DNA from 3 places in the Pseudomonas huanghezhanensis genome. Region 1 is predicted to be linked to each of the others. Evidence: predicted binding sites of a transcription regulator. Region 1 holds the regulator's gene; each other region holds the start of a gene.
What was found. Region 1 encodes FliA, which starts transcription of late flagellar genes. Its sites were predicted from a motif close to CTAAAGTTTNNNNNNNNNNNGCCGNTAA; they were not measured.
Positions count from the first base shown of each region.

Region 2: a site for FliA is predicted at 2,735-2,762, ahead of OYW20_RS00930 (methyl-accepting chemotaxis protein). Genes of this name have one in related genera too.
Region 3: a site for FliA is predicted at 3,951-3,978, ahead of OYW20_RS14805 (methyl-accepting chemotaxis protein). Genes of this name have one in related genera too.

Region 1 covers NZ_CP113949.1:1,985,653-1,991,128, reverse strand. Annotated here, with positions in the region: gene OYW20_RS08885 (chemotaxis protein CheA) at 1-656, opposite strand, end outside; gene OYW20_RS08880 (protein phosphatase CheZ) at 778-1,566, opposite strand; gene OYW20_RS08875 (chemotaxis response regulator CheY) at 1,586-1,960, opposite strand; gene fliA (RNA polymerase sigma factor FliA) at 2,226-2,966, opposite strand; gene fleN (flagellar synthesis regulator FleN) at 2,963-3,796, opposite strand; gene flhF (flagellar biosynthesis protein FlhF) at 3,915-5,267, opposite strand; gene flhA (flagellar biosynthesis protein FlhA) at 5,279-5,476, opposite strand, start outside.
Region 2 covers NZ_CP113949.1:221,099-226,574, reverse strand. Annotated here, with positions in the region: gene OYW20_RS00935 (YifB family Mg chelatase-like AAA ATPase) at 1-522, shown strand, start outside; gene OYW20_RS00930 (methyl-accepting chemotaxis protein) at 646-2,622, opposite strand; gene OYW20_RS00925 (LysR substrate-binding domain-containing protein) at 2,811-3,731, opposite strand; gene OYW20_RS00920 (NorM family multidrug efflux MATE transporter) at 3,895-5,277, shown strand.
Region 3 covers NZ_CP113949.1:3,313,081-3,318,556, reverse strand. Annotated here, with positions in the region: gene OYW20_RS14815 (putative bifunctional diguanylate cyclase/phosphodiesterase) at 135-2,324, shown strand; gene OYW20_RS14810 (endonuclease) at 2,469-3,437, opposite strand; gene OYW20_RS14805 (methyl-accepting chemotaxis protein) at 4,112-5,476, shown strand, end outside.

The sequences.
Region 1 (5,476 bases):
GCGAACTGACCTTTGCCATGCAGTTGATCAAGCAGCGACTCGAACTCGGCGTCCGTGATGTCATCGCTTGAACCGGCAGCAGGGGCAGAAGCCGCCACCACCGGCGTTACCGGCGCTGCACTGAGTGTCGGGGCACCGGCCGCCTGGGCCTTGACCGCATTCAGCGAGTCCAGCAGTTGTTCGAATTCGTCGTCAGTGATGTCATCGGATGGCGCTTCAGCCACTGGTTCGACCTCAACCGGAGCGGCCGCGACTTCATCGGCAGAAGCAGGCTCTGCCAGACGTGCCAGCGCTGCCAGCAGCTCTGGCGTTGCCGGGGTGACTTGAGTGCGCTCACGCACTTCACCGAACATACTGTTGACGGCGTCAAGCGCTTCAAGGACCACGTCCATGAGTTCGGCGTCCACTCGACGCTCGCCTTTGCGCAAGATGTCGAAGACGTTTTCGGCGATGTGGCAGCATTCAACCAGCTCATTGAGTTGGAGGAAGCCAGCGCCCCCTTTTACAGTGTGGAAACCGCGAAAAATTGCATTGAGCAGGTCCGCATCGTCCGGTCGGCTTTCCAGCTCGACCAACTGCTCTGACAACAGCTCGAGAATCTCGCCGGCCTCTACCAGAAAATCCTGAAGGATTTCTTCATCGGCGCCGAAGCTCATTGGGGGGGTGCTCCTAAAATTAACCGTCAACCGATCCAGGTCTTGCGCTGAGTCGCCAGTGGCAGAGCCTGATGCGGTCAAACAACACGCAGCAGGCTCATAACCTCTTCTTACTGAGAACCTAGAAACCCAGGCTGGATAGCAGATCGTCTACATCATCCTGACCGGATACGACGTCTTCACGTTTATCGGCATGAATCTGCGGACCTTCACCCTTGGAATGAAGTTTTTCTTGTTCTTTTTCCTGACGGAACACTTCCTGGTCATGTTCGATGCCGGCAAAGCGATCGACCTGACTGGCCATGAGCACCAGCTTGAGCAGATTGCTCTCCACTTCGGTCACCAACTGGGTGACGCGCTTGATCACCTGACCAGTGAGATCCTGGTAATCCTGGGCCAGCAAAATGTCGTTGAGGTGGCCGGCGACTTCATGGGTCTCCGTCTCGCTGCGCGTCAGGAAAACATCGACACGTCGCGCCAGATCACGAAATTCATCGGCACTGATCTCGCGACGCATGAAGCGCCCCCAGTCGACGCTCAATGCTTTTGCGTCAGCCGTGAGTCCGTGCATCAGCGGGGTGCTTTGCTCGACCAGATCCATCGTGCGGTTGGCAGCGTTCTCAGTCAGCCTGACCACGTAACCAAGACGTTCGGTGGCATCAGTGATCTGCGAGACTTCCTCGGCTTGCGGCATGTGCGGGTCAATCTGGAAATTGACGATTGCACTGTGCAGCTCGCGCGTCAGCTTGCCGACTTCCTGATACAGGCCTCGGTCGCGGGTCTGGTTAAGCTCATGGATAAGTTGCACGGCTTCGCCGAATTTGCCTTTTTCAAGGCTCTCGACCAGCTCCTGTGCGTGTTTCTTCAGGGTCGACTCAAAGTCACCCATTGACGAATCTTTGGAATCCATAGCGCCCTCGCAGCGAACATCAGCTATTGACGCGCTCGAATATCTTCTCGATTTTTTCTTTCAGAACTTGCGCCGTGAAAGGCTTGACCACATATCCGTTAACGCCTGCCTGAGCAGCTTCGATGATCTGCTCACGCTTGGCTTCAGCGGTGACCATCAATACCGGCAGACTGCGCAGACGCTCATCGGCACGCACCTGACGCAACAAGTCGATACCGGACATGCCAGGCATGTTCCAGTCAGTGACCAGAAAGTCAAAGGAGCCGCTTTGCAGCATGGGCAATGCGGTCATGCCGTCATCCGCTTCGGCCGTGTTGGTGAACCCAAGGTCACGCAACAGGTTTTTTATGATCCGCCGCATCGTTGAGAAGTCATCAACGATGAGGATTTTCATGTTCTTGTCCAATTCGACCTCCAAGCAGTCTTTAACGCGTCCAGCACCTGGACGCGCGTTCAATCAAAACCGGCACAGTTCCTTGACCGGGCTGTACGAAACGACGACGGGCTTGGCAAATCAACAGACGTGAAGTACGGCGCGACGCACGCGATATGCGCCTGTGCTGACCGGCTCCAGCCTTGTCTCTCTTGTTTCCCACGAACGCTCTGCACAGCCGGCTTTACAGGCAACACGGACCCAAAAAGGTCCGCCGCGTTGCCTGTCAACGCGCTCGCCACTCTCCCAAACGCCCTCGCAAACGAGCTGCGCACTGGCTATGTAACTGACTGACACGCGATTCGCTGACCCCCAGGACCTCACCGATTTCCTTGAGGTTCAGCTCTTCGTCGTAGTACAGCGCCAACACCAGCCGTTCACGCTCTGGCAGGTTGGCAATGGCATCGGCCAACGCGCTCTGGAAACGCTCGTCTTCCAGATCACGCGACGGCTCGAGCGACTGGCTTGCGCCGTCCTCGTGCAGCCCTTCATGTTCGCCGTCCTGCAGGAGGTCGTCGAAACTGAACAATCGGCTGCCCAAGGTATCGTTCAAAATCCCGTAATAATCATCGAGACTCAATTGGAGTTCGGCCGCAACCTCGTGATCTTTAGCATCACGACCTGTTTTTGCTTCAATTGCCCGAATCGCGTCACTGACCATGCGCGTATTGCGATGCACCGAACGCGGCGCCCAGTCACCTTTGCGCACTTCGTCGAGCATCGCGCCGCGGATACGAATCCCGGCGTAGGTCTCAAAACTCGCGCCTTTGGTGGAGTCGTACTTGGTCGAGACTTCGAGCAGACCGATCATGCCGGCCTGGATCAGATCTTCGACCTGCACGCTGGCTGGCAGACGCGCCAGCAAGTGGTAGGCGATCCGCTTGACCAGAGGCGCGTAGCGCTCGATCAGCTCGTATTGGGAATCACGGGATGATTTGCTGTACATGCGATACCCACTTGCTGTCATGACACAGGCCCCGCGCTGGTTTGATGCACCAGACGTTCGACGAAAAATTCCAGATGCCCGCGCGGATTGGCCGGCAACGGCCAGGTGTCCACCTTCTGCGCAATGGCTTTGAACGCCAGTGAGCATTTGGAGCGCGGGAACGCCTCATACACCGCACGCTGCTTCTGCACAGCCTTGCGTACGCACTCGTCGTAAGGCACGGCGCCGACGTACTGCAAAGCAACGTCGAGGAAGCGGTCCGTGACCTTGGTCAGCTTGGCGAACAGGTTGCGGCCTTCCTGCGGGCTTTGCGCCATGTTGGCCAGCACGCGGAAACGGTTCATGCCGTGGTCGCGGTTGAGCAATTTGATCAGCGCGTAGGCATCGGTGATCGAAGTCGGCTCGTCACACACTACCAGCAATACTTCCTGGGCTGCGCGTACGAAGCTGACCACCGACTCGCCAATCCCGGCAGCGGTGTCGATCACCAGCACGTCGAGGTTGTCGCCGATGTCGCTGAAAGCCTGAATCAAGCCGGCGTGTTGCGCAGGCGTCAGGTGAACCATGCTCTGCGTGCCCGACGCCGCCGGTACGATGCGGATGCCGCCCGGGCCTTGCAGCAGGACGTCACGCAGCTCGCACCGGCCTTCGATGACATCGGCCAGGGTGCGTTTAGGGGTAAGACCCAGTAGAACGTCAACGTTGGCCAGACCCAGATCGGCGTCCATCAACATGACGCGGCGACCAAGCTCGGCCAGTGCCAGTGAGAGGTTCACCGACACGTTCGTCTTGCCTACGCCGCCTTTACCACCGGTCACTGCGATAACCTGTACGGGATGCATGCTGCCCATGTTAATTGTTTACCTTGTCTTGCTTAGACCTAAGCCACATGTCGGGCTGCACGTTCGTTGTTTGAACAATGCCTGGCAGACCATCTAGGTGGGTGTATTCCAGTGTCATATTCTTCACCTAACCCACACGCTTGCCTGGGTTGTGATAAAGATCCGCAAACATATCAGCCATTGCTTCCTCGCTCGGCTCCTCCTGCATCTGCACGCTGACCGCTCGACTCACCAACTGGTGCCGGCGCGGCAAATGCAGATCATCCGGTATCCGTGGACCATCGGTGAGATAGGCCACAGGCAACTCGTGACTGATCGCCAGGCTCAACACCTCTCCGAGGCTGGCGGTTTCGTCGAGCTTGGTCAGGATGCACCCGGACAGGCCGCAACGCTTGTAACTGTGATACGCCGCCGTCAGCACCTGCTTCTGGCTGGTGGTGGCGAGTACCAGATAATTGCGCGACTTGATGCCACGCCCTGCAAGGCTTTCGAGCTGCATGCGCAGTGCTGGATCGCTGGCTTGCAGGCCTGCGGTGTCGATCAGCACCACGCGTTTGCGCAGCAGCGGCTCCAGCGCCTGAGCCAGTGACTGGCCCGGATCGACGTGGGTTACCGGAACATTCAAGATGCGTCCCAGAGTCTTGAGTTGCTCCTGGGCGCCGATACGAAAACTGTCCATGCTCACCAGCGCGATGTTCTGCGAGCCGTATTTGAGTACGTAGCGGGCCGCGAGCTTGGCCAGCGTGGTGGTCTTGCCCATGCCGGCAGGACCGACCATGGCAATCACACCGCCCTCTTCCAGAGGCTCTATCTCGGGGGTCGCGATCATACGGGCCAGATGCGCCAGAAGCATGCGCCAGGCGTGCTGCTGATCGTCGGTGTTGGGCACCATCGCCAGCAGGTCGCGAGACAACGGGCCGGACAGACCGACGCGTTGCAGGCGACGCCACAGATTGGCCTGCGACGGGCGACTGCCTTGCAGCTGATTCCATGCCAGTGAGCCCAGCTGTACTTCCAGCAACTCGCGCAGGCCATTCAATTCAGAACGCATCGATTCATAGGCGCGCTGACCGACCGCAGGCTCGCTCACGGCAGCGCGCTCTGCACGCTCAGCGGCGATGGCCGCGTGTACCGAAGGGCGGAACGGCTCGTCCAGCGTAGGCTCGATGTGTTTGTCGTCAGCGCTCAGCGGCAAGCCGGCGAACAGTTGGCGATTAACCGAAGCGTCCACTTCGCCACCGCCGCCCAGCTCAGCTTGAGCCGACACGATGCGCGACTGTGTCTTACGCAGTTCGTCTTCAAGTTCGATGTTCGGCACGCGCGGCGCCAGGGCCGACAGCTTGTAATCCAGCGCGGCAGTCAGTTCCACGCCACCTGCAATCCGCCGGTTACCGATGATGGCCGCCTCGGCGCCCAATTCATCACGAACCAGTTTCATGGCTTGTCGCATATCGGCGGCGAAAAAACGCTTAACTTGCATGACTCACTACCTCAGCCGTTCGGCCCGACAGTCGCTACGATGGTGACTTGCTTGTTGTCAGGAATTTCCTGATACGCCAACACATGCATGTTCGGTACTGCCAGGCGTCCAAAGCGGGACAACATGGCGCGAACCGGACCTGCAACCAGCAAGATCACGGGTTGCCCTTGCATCTCCTGACGCTGTGCTGCTTCGATCAACGAGCGTTG
Region 2 (5,476 bases), 1.8 Mb from region 1:
ATTTCACGAGCGCGGGACCGCGTACGATTCCCGGCGCGCTTCCAGTTAGTTGCGGCGATGAACCCTTGCCCATGCGGCTATCTGGGTGAACCGACAGGGCGCTGCCGTTGTTCGACCGATCAGATCCAGCGCTACCGAAACAAACTGTCCGGCCCGTTGCTGGACAGGATCGACTTGCACCTGACCGTCGCTCGTGAAACCACTTCACTGACACCCACGCCCCAAAAAGGGGACGACAGTGCCAGCGCATCGATCCTCGTCGCTGAGGCTCGTCAGCGCCAGCAAAAACGCCAGGGCTGCGCCAATGCATTTCTCGACCTGCCCGCCCTGCGCCAACATTGCGCACTGAGTGCTGAAGACGAAGCCTGGCTCGAAACCGCCTGCGAGCGACTCACATTGTCGTTACGCGCCGCTCACCGCTTGCTCAAAGTCGCCCGAACCCTGGCCGACCTTGAACGCGTGGACTCCATCGCGCGCTGCCACATCGCCGAGGCGTTGCAGTATCGGCCGTCGAGTAACTAACGAACCCAAATTTGAATCTGTAGGAGCGCGCTTGCCCGCGATTGCGGCGGGTCAGCCACATAGATGTCCACCGACACACCCTAATCGCGGGCAAGCACGCTCATACAAATTTGAACTGCAGGCTCACCGAAACCGATCTACCTCGCGACGCAAATCCGCAGCCAGGCCATTCAGCTCTTGCGCGGTTATAGCCAGGTTAGACACCACTTCACGCTGCTCGCTGTTGGCCAAGGCGATGCTTTGCAGGTTGCTGCTGAGCAAGGTGGCGGTGTTGCTTTGTTCTTGGGTGGCCGTGGTGATGGCCGCGAACTGATCGCCCGCCGACCGGCTTTGCTCATCGATCTGAGCCAGCGCCGCAGCAACCTTGGCATTGCGTGTGAGACCTTCCTGCATCAGCGCCTTACCTTGATCCATGGTGCTGATGGCGTTGCCGGTTTCCTGCTGGATGCTGGTGATCATGCCGGAAATCTCGTCAGTAGCCTGACGCGTACGAGACGCCAGATTACGCACCTCGTCGGCCACAACGGCGAACCCGCGCCCCTGCTCGCCGGCACGTGCCGCCTCGATGGCGGCATTGAGCGCCAGCAGGTTGGTTTGCTCGGCAATCGAGGTAATGACGCTGACGATACCGCCGATCTCCTGCGAGCGCTGCCCCAAGGTGTCGATCACCGTTGCGGTACTGCTCAGCGAGCCGGCAATTTGCTCAAGTGACGCCGACGCCTCCTGCATCGAAGCACGACCAATGCGGGTTTGCTGGGTATTACCCTGCGCAAGGCGTTCGGTATGACTCATGTTGTCGGCGATGTTCAGCGCCGTAGCACTGAACTCCTCGACGGCGCCGGCCATGCTGGTGATTTCCCCCGACTGCTGCTCCATGCCTTCATAGGCGCCGCCAGACAGGCCGGACAAGGCATGCGCCCGCCCGCTGACTTCCTGCGCAGCGATGCGAATGTGCGACACCATCGTCGACAGCGCTTCGCCCATCTTGTTGAAGCTAGTCGCCAGTTGTCCGATCTCATCGTGGCTGGTTACATGTGAACGCACGCTCAGATCGCCCGCACCCAGCGCTTCAGCCTGATTGACCAAATCGGACAATGGCTTGAGTTTGCTGCGCAACAGCCAGATCGCAGCACCCACGGCAATCAGCATCGACAGCAAACTGCCGATGGCCAACTGGGTTCCGACGCTCCAGGTCACTGCGCTGATTTCCGCCTGCGGCATGCTCGCCAGAATCGACCACGGACCTCCAGGGAAGGGGGCGGCGACGGTGTAGATTTCATTACCGCTGTCCCGCCATAGCCGGCCTTTTCCGGGCGTTTTAACGAAGTCAGCGAGGGTTTTTCTCGCCTCATCCAGATCGCTCACACCTGCGGGCGGCACCAGCCATTGGTTCTGCTCATCCAGCAGGGCGAGTGACCCTGTGGAGCCAATGCGAAAGCTTTTCAGGTTATCGAACTGCGCTTTCTGCGCATCGGTGTAATCAAACCCTACAAACAGCACGGCAATCACCTTACCGCCTTGGTCACGCACTGGGGTATACTGAGTCATGTAGGAGCGGTCGAACAGCAAAGCGCGCCCTACGTATCCTTGCCCTGCCAGCAATCGCTCATACGCCGGATGCTTGTGATCAAGCAACGTACCCATGGCCCGCGAGCCGTCCTGCTTGGTCAGCGACGTGCTGATACGCACGAAATCATCGCCGCTGCGCACAAAGACAGTGGCGACGCCTGCGGTCATTTTGCGAAAGTCATCGACTTCGGTGAAGTCGTTGTTCAGAGGCGTGCCGTTCAGCAGCAACGCAGGTGTCTGCAACGACGCGACTGCGATCTGCTGATCGGCCTGCAAGGACAGCCCACTGCCGAAGCGCTTCTCGAATAACCCGCTCAAGCGCTGGGTGCTTTCACGCAGGGTGCTGTGGAACGTGTTGAGCTGATCAGCAAGCAACCTTGCCTCGCTGCCCATGTGCTCCTCGCGGATTGTCAGATTGGCGGTGTCCAGCGAGCGCAAGGCAAAAAGCGTACTACCGCTGATCACGACCGCAAGAATCACCGCCAGAGCGACCCCCAATTGAGAAGCAATACGCGTGCGAGGTTGGGGCATGGAAACTCCTTGAACAGGCGACCGGGATCGTCAAGATCTCGGGTGCGCGTTCGAATTGATTTTTAACGAGCGGGTTCGTAAGCCATCTTGGACAAGCAGACCGAACATCACGGATTCGGCCTACATCAGAAATACTTGAGTCCTACGCGAGATTAACGACCGTAAACGCGAAGAAATTGGATTACCGGTCATTTCAGGATCGTCACTTCCGGCAGTACCATCGCCTGGACTTCGCTTTGTAAAAAGTCACTCAGCCTGGCCAGCCGTTCGCCACCTGGTCGCGTTTTCGGCCAAACCAGATAATAGTTTTCGCCGCTGACCACGGCTGTACGCCACGGCAAACTCAAGCGTCCCTGGGCGACGTCTTCGGCCACCATCAACAAATCACCCATCGACACGCCATACCCGCGCGCGGCCGCAATCATGCCCAGCTCAAGCGTGTCGAACACCTGACCGCCCTTGAGCGAGACCTGATCAGATAACCCCATGCGTTCCAGCCAACTGCGCCAGTCACGCCGATCCGGGGTCGGGTGCAACAGCTCGGCGCTCGCCAGACGTTCGACATCCCAAGGCCGATCCTCAAGCAGCGTTGGCGCGCCCACCGGAATAATCAGCTCGGGAAACAGGTACGTCGCTTCCCAGTCCGGCGGAAAATGCCCTCGACTCAGCAACACTGCGCAATCAAAAGGCTCTTGGGTGAAGTCGACGTTGTCGATGTCCATCCAGGCACTGGTGAGTTGCACCTCGTTGCCCGGCTGCAGGTGACGAAAGCGGCTGAGTCGTGCGAGCAACCAGCGCATGGTCAGGGTGGAAGGCGCTTTCATGCGCAAAATGCCCTCTTCGGCGAACAACGTGCTGCAAGCCCGCTCCAGCGCAGAAAACCCTTCGCGTATCCCCGGCAACAAGGTACGTGCCGCTTCGGTCAGTTGCAGATTGCGACCGTTGCGCTGAAACAAGCGGCAGGCAAAGTGATCCTCTAGCGTGCGGATATGACGGCTGACCGCGCTCTGCGTGATCGACAGTTCTTCGGCGGCACGCGTGAATGAGGCATGCCGGGCGGCCGCTTCAAATGCGCGCAACGCGTAGAGCGGTGCAAGGCTTCGAGACATGGGCGCTTTACCTTTTTGCCGGGCGAACGACGACGATCACTGTAGCTGAAACCGGGCATGAGTTTTACTCATGATCAGGATCGGATTTATCCCTTTGTGCCAACGCGCCTCAACCACCAGAATGGCGGGCTTCAAGATGCCTGCAAACCCGAGCGCCACGACCATGTACCCACACGCCTTCAAAGAACTCTGGATCATCCTGCGCCTGGCGGGACCGCTGATCGCATCCCAGATGGCGCACATGCTGATGGTCTTCACTGACACAGTGATGATGGGCCAATTAGGCCCGCAAGCCCTCGCAGGTGGCGGCCTGGGCGCTGCGAGCTATAACTTCGTTTCTTTTTTCTGCGTGGGCGTGATGGCCGCCGTCGGCACGCTGGTCGCCATTCGTCATGGCGCCAATGATCCCGCAGGCGTGACCCGACTCGCGCAAGCGGGGCTCTGGCTGGCATGGGGCATGGCGTTGGTGGCGGCACTGATTCTCTGGAATCTGGAGCCGATCCTGCTCAAATTCGGCCAGGTCGAAGCCAACGTACACATGGCCAGCGAGTTTTTGATCACTTTGCCCCTTGCACTGCCCGGCTTGCTGAGCTTTATGGCCTTGCGCGGATTCACCAGTGCGCTGGGGCGCGCGGGCCCGGTCATGGCGATCAGCCTTGGCGGTGCTGCAGCTAACTTCGCCCTCAACTACGCCTTTATTCATGGCCTTTTCGGGCTGCCGCATTGGGGCCTGATGGGCATCGGGCTGGTGACGGCTATTGTCACCAACGCAATGGCAATCATCCTCGCATTGCACATCCGCTATCACAGGGCGTATGCGGCGTATCCGATTCATGTCGGCTTCATGAATCTCTCGCGCAACTGCCTGAAAGAGCTGTGGCGCCTGGGCTTGCCAATTGGCGGCACGTACGCCGTTGAGGTCGGCCTGTTCACCTTCGCAGCCTTCTGCATGGGCGCGATGGGCAGCTCGCAGATGGCCGCGCACCAGATTTCCCTTCAGTCCGTGTCGATGGCGTTCATGATTCCGGTAGGGATTTCATACGCCGTGACCATGCGCATCGGCCTGCACTACGGCGCCGGCAATCTGCTGCTGGCCCGCACCGCCGGACGCATGGGCATCGCGTTCGGTGGACTGGCGATGCTGGGGTTTGCGTTTTTGTTCTGGTTTGCGCCGCATGCGGTCATCAGCCTGTTTCTCGATATCCACAACCCGGCGTATCAGGACACCGTGGAACTGGCCGTCAAACTGCTGGCCATCGCAGCCTGGTTTGAATTGCTGGACGGCACACAAACCATCGCCATGGGCGCTATTCGTGGTTTCAAGGACGCCAAGACCACGTTTTTGATCGGATTCGCGAGCTATTGGATAGTCGGCGCACCCGCTGCGTGGGGTTTCGGTTTTCTGGCCAATCAGGGCGCCGTGGGTGTCTGGTGGGGGCTGGCGCTGGGCCTGCTGTGTTCAGCGGTGGCACTGACCTATGCGTTCGAACGCAAAGCTGGCAGGTTGCTTCGCAAAAAGGCGTCACGCATGGCGGTGATGGGCTAAGGATGATGGGGGCGGTGCGACGGAGCGCGTAGCGGCCCTGAAACCTGACACATCGGCCCCTCTGAAATACCGGGTATGCAGGATTGACTGCCGGTCCCCGGCAGATCGTCAGCAAGCTGGACTCCCACGCCTTCGGCAGAATCAGATCCCAGGAAAAGCAGATCGGCTCTCGGCCCCGCGGCGTGCTGCGCGAAAGCGA
Region 3 (5,476 bases), 1.3 Mb from region 1:
ATGTACAGAATTTTCCTTTTTTTTTATGATATGAGCATATTTTTGCAGTTTATTTTCATCGGTGCTGAAGTAGCAACGATCCATATCAATCGCTTCGCATTCTATGTGCGGTCAGCTTTAAGCGATTACGTCAAATGAGTACCTACCCAGTAAGTGATAATGATGAAGAGCGCATTCAGATTTTGAATGCTTTCGCGCTGATGGATACGCCACCTGAGCACGAATATGATCAGATCGTCCAAATGGCATCTCGGATTTTTGATGTACCCATCGTTCTGATTTCTTTAGTACACCGCGACCGACAATTCTTCAAAGCACGTGTTGGCCTCGATGTGTGCGAAACGGGTCGTGACGTCTCATTTTGTAATTTTGCGATCATGGGTCGTAACGTTTTTTTGATACCTGATGCATCGAAGGATGAGAGGTTTAGTTCAAACGCCTTGGTTGTCGGAGCTCCCCATATTCGCTTTTACGCGGGGGCGCCACTGATAACGGCCACGGGACATGTGCTGGGTAGCTTATGCCTGATCGACCATAAGCCCCGAGAGACATTCTCAGACCGTGACCAGCTTGTTCTTCAGGACTTGGCAGTCTTCGTTATCGAAAAAATGGAGTTACGGCGGCTCGAACTCAAGAATGAAGACAGTCGCACTCGGTTCACGAATATCACGTCTACTTCACCCGATGCCATTATTTGCTCAAACAGCAAAAATCAAATCACCTCGTGGAATAATTCGGCCGAGCTTATTTTCGGACATAGCTCCGAAGACGCAGTTGGAAAGACTCTCGACATCATTATTCCGCAAGAGATGCGCTCCAGGCATCATGCAGGTTTTTCGAGGGTAGTCTCAGGCGGCCCAACCCGCATCATCGGAAAATCCGTCCACCTGATGGCCCTGCATCGTGACGGCCATAAAATACCCATCGAGCTCTCGCTCTCACAATGGACTGAAGCCGGGGAGCCTCAATTTGGGGCGATCATTCGTGACGTCACCGAACGTGTGGCGGCTGACAAACTTCTGAAGCACGCTGCTGAATACGATCATCTGACGGGCCTCGCTAATCGATCAACACTTAAGCAGCGGATTAAAGAGGCTTGTGACGCGCAAATAACAGCGGCAATTCTTCTGATCGACCTGGATGGTTTCAAGGATGTTAACGATACGTTAGGCCACGCCGCTGGTGATTTTGTCCTCAGAGTGACGTCAAATCGTCTTCGCGAACGCGTACCGATGTGTCATATGGTGGCCCGTCTGGGTGGGGACGAATTTGTAGTTTTCATGCCAGAGATTGTAGATGAGCCCACAGCGATTGAGCTTGGTTTGGCGCTAATCGCACTCATTGAGGAGCCTATAGAGTTTGAAGATAATTCTATTTATATCGGAGCCAGTATTGGCGTGTCGATGAGGTCAGGCTCCGATTACGATGGGGAGCAAATGCTAGGCAACGCTGATTTGGCGCTCTATCAAGCCAAGTCTGACGGGCGATCCCTTGTTCGTATGTTCACCTCCGAACATCGACACACCGCATCAAAGAGAGGGGCTCTGAGCTCATCGATGCGCCAGGCATGGGCGAACAAAGAGTTTGAACTGTATTACCAGCCCCAGGTACGACTTGCAGATGGCGCTATTACCGGGGCCGAAGCACTTATACGCTGGAACCATCCAACATTGGGTGTCATGTCTCCTGCGTTTTTTTTACCTGTACTGGAAGCAGGCCTTCTAGCGGTACCGGTGGGCGAATGGATATTGCGCTCAGCCTGTGAACAGGCAGCTCATTGGCGAAATATTGGCTGTGACGGCTTCAGGATCGGCGTCAATTTGTTCGCAGCCCAGTTTCGTACGCGCGACTTTGCTGAAACGGTCGAAAGTGCGCTTAACGACTTTTCTTTACCGGCGAGCGCACTCGAACTGGAGATTACAGAAAATATAATTTTGCGAAACGAACAGCGAATTATGGAGCCCCTGCGCTACCTTCGCTCGTTGGGTGTAGGCATTGCGTTCGATGATTTTGGTACAGGCTATGCGTCTTTGAGCCTTCTGAAAGACTACCCGGTCACACGCCTGAAGATTGACCGTTCGTTTGTAAGTGGCGTCGAACGTAGCAAAAAAGATGAAGTCATCATCGAGGCTGTTGTCAGGCTGGCTGCAGGCTTTAATCTTCAAGTCACTGCGGAAGGCATAGAAACCCGCGAACAGGAAAGTCTGATGCGGCATTATTTATGCGAAGAGGGCCAAGGCTACCTGTATGGTCGTCCTATGAGGGCTCAGGAGTTCACTGAGCGTTATGTCTCAACTGCGCAGGAGATCGCAAAGCTCAATTGATTGAAGCTTGCCAAGCGCAGCGGGCCGATGAGTCCTTAGCAGGCTAGCATCCGGAGGATCTGATCGATAGCGACATAGCCGCGATCAAGTCCGAGCGTCATGCGGGTTGCAAATGGGTTCGTTACGTCCAGCAATGCTGGCAACCTATCTGCAATTACCCGCTTTTCGATAGCCCGCTGCGGTCGCCTCAGATTCTGAGCCAAATGAAATTCGGTTTTTGGACGATACTTTGGCGTAGCTCGGACAGCCTGTTGGTAGGTGATAAATGTGGCTGTTTTTGTTCCCGACGATTGCTCCAGCGGAACTTGAGCTGATCACCTTAGGCTCGGCGGGCAAAGTCTTCACCGCGCGTGGGGGGAGGGCGCTTACAACACCGTCGCCAGATGGCTTGTACCCCGATGCCCAGGAACGTTGGCCCGTAACGAAAGGGTTTGCATGGCCCATGATCGCCGTGATGCGTTTGTTTCGCTCAAGCTCCCAGGGTGTAACTGGAAACTGTTTGTCCCATGCCATCAACAACTGTTGCTGCTGACGCGACATGTTCAGGTTGTAGCGATCAAACATGTAGAACGTCGTCCTCGCTACCAGGCCCTTCACTTCATTGCGCGGTTCTGCGACACGCTGATCGAAATCGACCTTGGTCTTGCATTGACCGTACTGCGGAGCGATACCAGACGCCATCCCGTAGTTGAAATTGCTCCGATCGCCATTCACCTCACCTACCGACGGGTACAGGTTGAATAGGTCAGCCTCCATCGATTGAAATACCGGGTCATCTTTCACGCAGTGTTCGCGACCGCCGTTCTGCCAGCATTGGCGCTGATGTCCGAATGTCCAGGCTGGAACGATGTGTTCCCATTCAGTTCTTTGCTCGCGCTTCTCTTGTTTCCTCGCTTTAAGACCGCAAGATCCAGCGTCGATGCGACCGCCGGATTTACCTACCCACGTCCACTTGCAGCCGCAGTAGAGATCGCCCATTGAGCTACTGGCCTGGTCGAGATAGACCTTCTGTTTTGCGACGATTTTAGCTTCGGTGAACGTGGCAGGAGGGGCGGCGAGGGCGGTTAGGATTGATGATAGAGAGAGCGCTACAGCAAGCAGTATTCTTTTCATGTTCACGTCATTGGAAGATCAAGCGCCGCAGTATACGGGCATCTTTTGCCAGGCGAGATGCGCGCGGCAGACGCATAGGCTCAAAAGAAAAACCTTTGAAACTTAAAATTGAAAGCGTTATGCCGCCCACGCCAGCTTGTCTTTCCAGTCTCGCAGGACGTTAGGTGCATCCCCCTGGGCGGCTTGGGCTGAAGTCATAAACGACAGCGGTTGTTTCGCAGAGGCTGGGCGCGTTTGAGTGTGCGCTGCTGGCGACTAGCTGCTGGTGAGTGGGTAGCCCTTGGTGATTTGGAAGCCCTGAATAGTCTTGGCGACTAAAGAGTTTTGGATGATTCCGGCTCCGTCGCCGTTTTGTGGTGCCGCGAACCGGACATCGAGCTTTGTTGAGCCATACCAGTGGCGAACCCAGCATCTCCAGTGACGAAGCGCGACCGGAGCATTGATGTCACAGATGCATCACCACTCACAAGCTGGACCAAAGCTGTACAAAAATAAATATCTGTACAGTTTTCGATAAAGTTCTCAATCTTCGTGCCGACATCGTGGCTGAAACGTTTAGTCATAAAAAGTTGTGGATAGCCGAATCCGACAGACAGACCAGGGCATTCGAGAAAACTGAGCGTTCTTGCCCATAAACCACCTACAAACTGTCCCATTTGGGCTGCGAGAACCTCATGAATATCCTTGCTCCTGCCGTACACCTGGCTAACCGATTACGCTTTCCAACGAAATTCGGCGTGCTTGCCATCATCGTCCTGATCCCTCTGGTTCTGCTTGGTACGCGCGTCATCAATCAGATCAGCGATAGCCTAGAGGTCATTCGCTTGGAACAATCGGGACAGGGCTATCTATTGGACGTGACGCCTGTACTGCGTTTATCGATGTTGCAACGCGCGCTCACCAACCGCTTGCTCAGCGGTGATAAAACCGCACAAGCCGATTTATCTGCCAACCAGGTGAAGCTAGAGGACGCATTTTCGAAATTGGCGGCCACCGACAGGCAGTTCAACACCCAGTTGGAAACCGGTGACCGAGTCCAGCGCCTGCATATGGGGGCCCAGCGGTTGGTCGAATTGGCGAAGGCTGATGCCAACCAAAGCGCGATATTCGACGATTGGAACGATCAACTCACCGAGACGTTGAACTTTGTTTACTTCATATCGGCCACATCGGGGATGGTGTTGGATGAAGATTACGCATCGCTGTTCATGATCGACCAGAGCACCCTGAGGTTGCCACGGCAAATCAATATCGTCGGGCAATTGCGTGGGCTGGCCAGTGGGCTGCATGACGGGCAAACCTTGAGTGCAGGCGCGCGCAGCGTAATGAAGTCGACGCTCAAAAATGAGTTACTCATCCATCAAGAACTTCAGCAAAGTCTTGCGCTGCTGGGTCGCAGAGAACCCGGACTCTCCGACAGTATTCAGGCACCGATCAACAGAGCTTTCGTGGGCCTGGACAGCTTCCGCGCTGACCTCGAAGCAGTAATTGGCGCGACAAGCGACACCATTAGCGGCGCACAGAACTTGCCGGCCAAGGGCAATGCGGTGGTGGCTGAGTTGTACAAGGCGCAAGACACCCTGCAAGACGCATTGCTGAATTCGCTTGAACGCCGAGTTCAGGAAAAAAACTCGGAGCGGTTATCCATCATTGGCATGTTTGCCGTTTTTGGCCTGTTGCTGGTGTATGCGTTCAGCGGCATTTACAGCGCCATGCGCCGCACCATTAACGACGTTTTGATTGCCACCCAGCTCATTGCGCAGGGTGATCTGAGCGTGCGGATTAAGGTGCGAGGCAAAGATGAAATGGCCGACGTCGGCAGCGGCCTAAACCATATGGTCCAAGCCTTTAGCTCCTCGCTTGCTCAGGTTGAGCGCAGTTCACAATCGGTCTCCGATGCGGCTGAGCGCATAGGCGTGTCGATTGACCGTGCTAAACGCTCAATGAGCGCCCAGCAGAGCGAAACCGAACAAGTCGCCACGGCCATCAATGAGATGACCACAAGCGTTGCGGACGTGGCGCAAAACACCGAAGGTGCA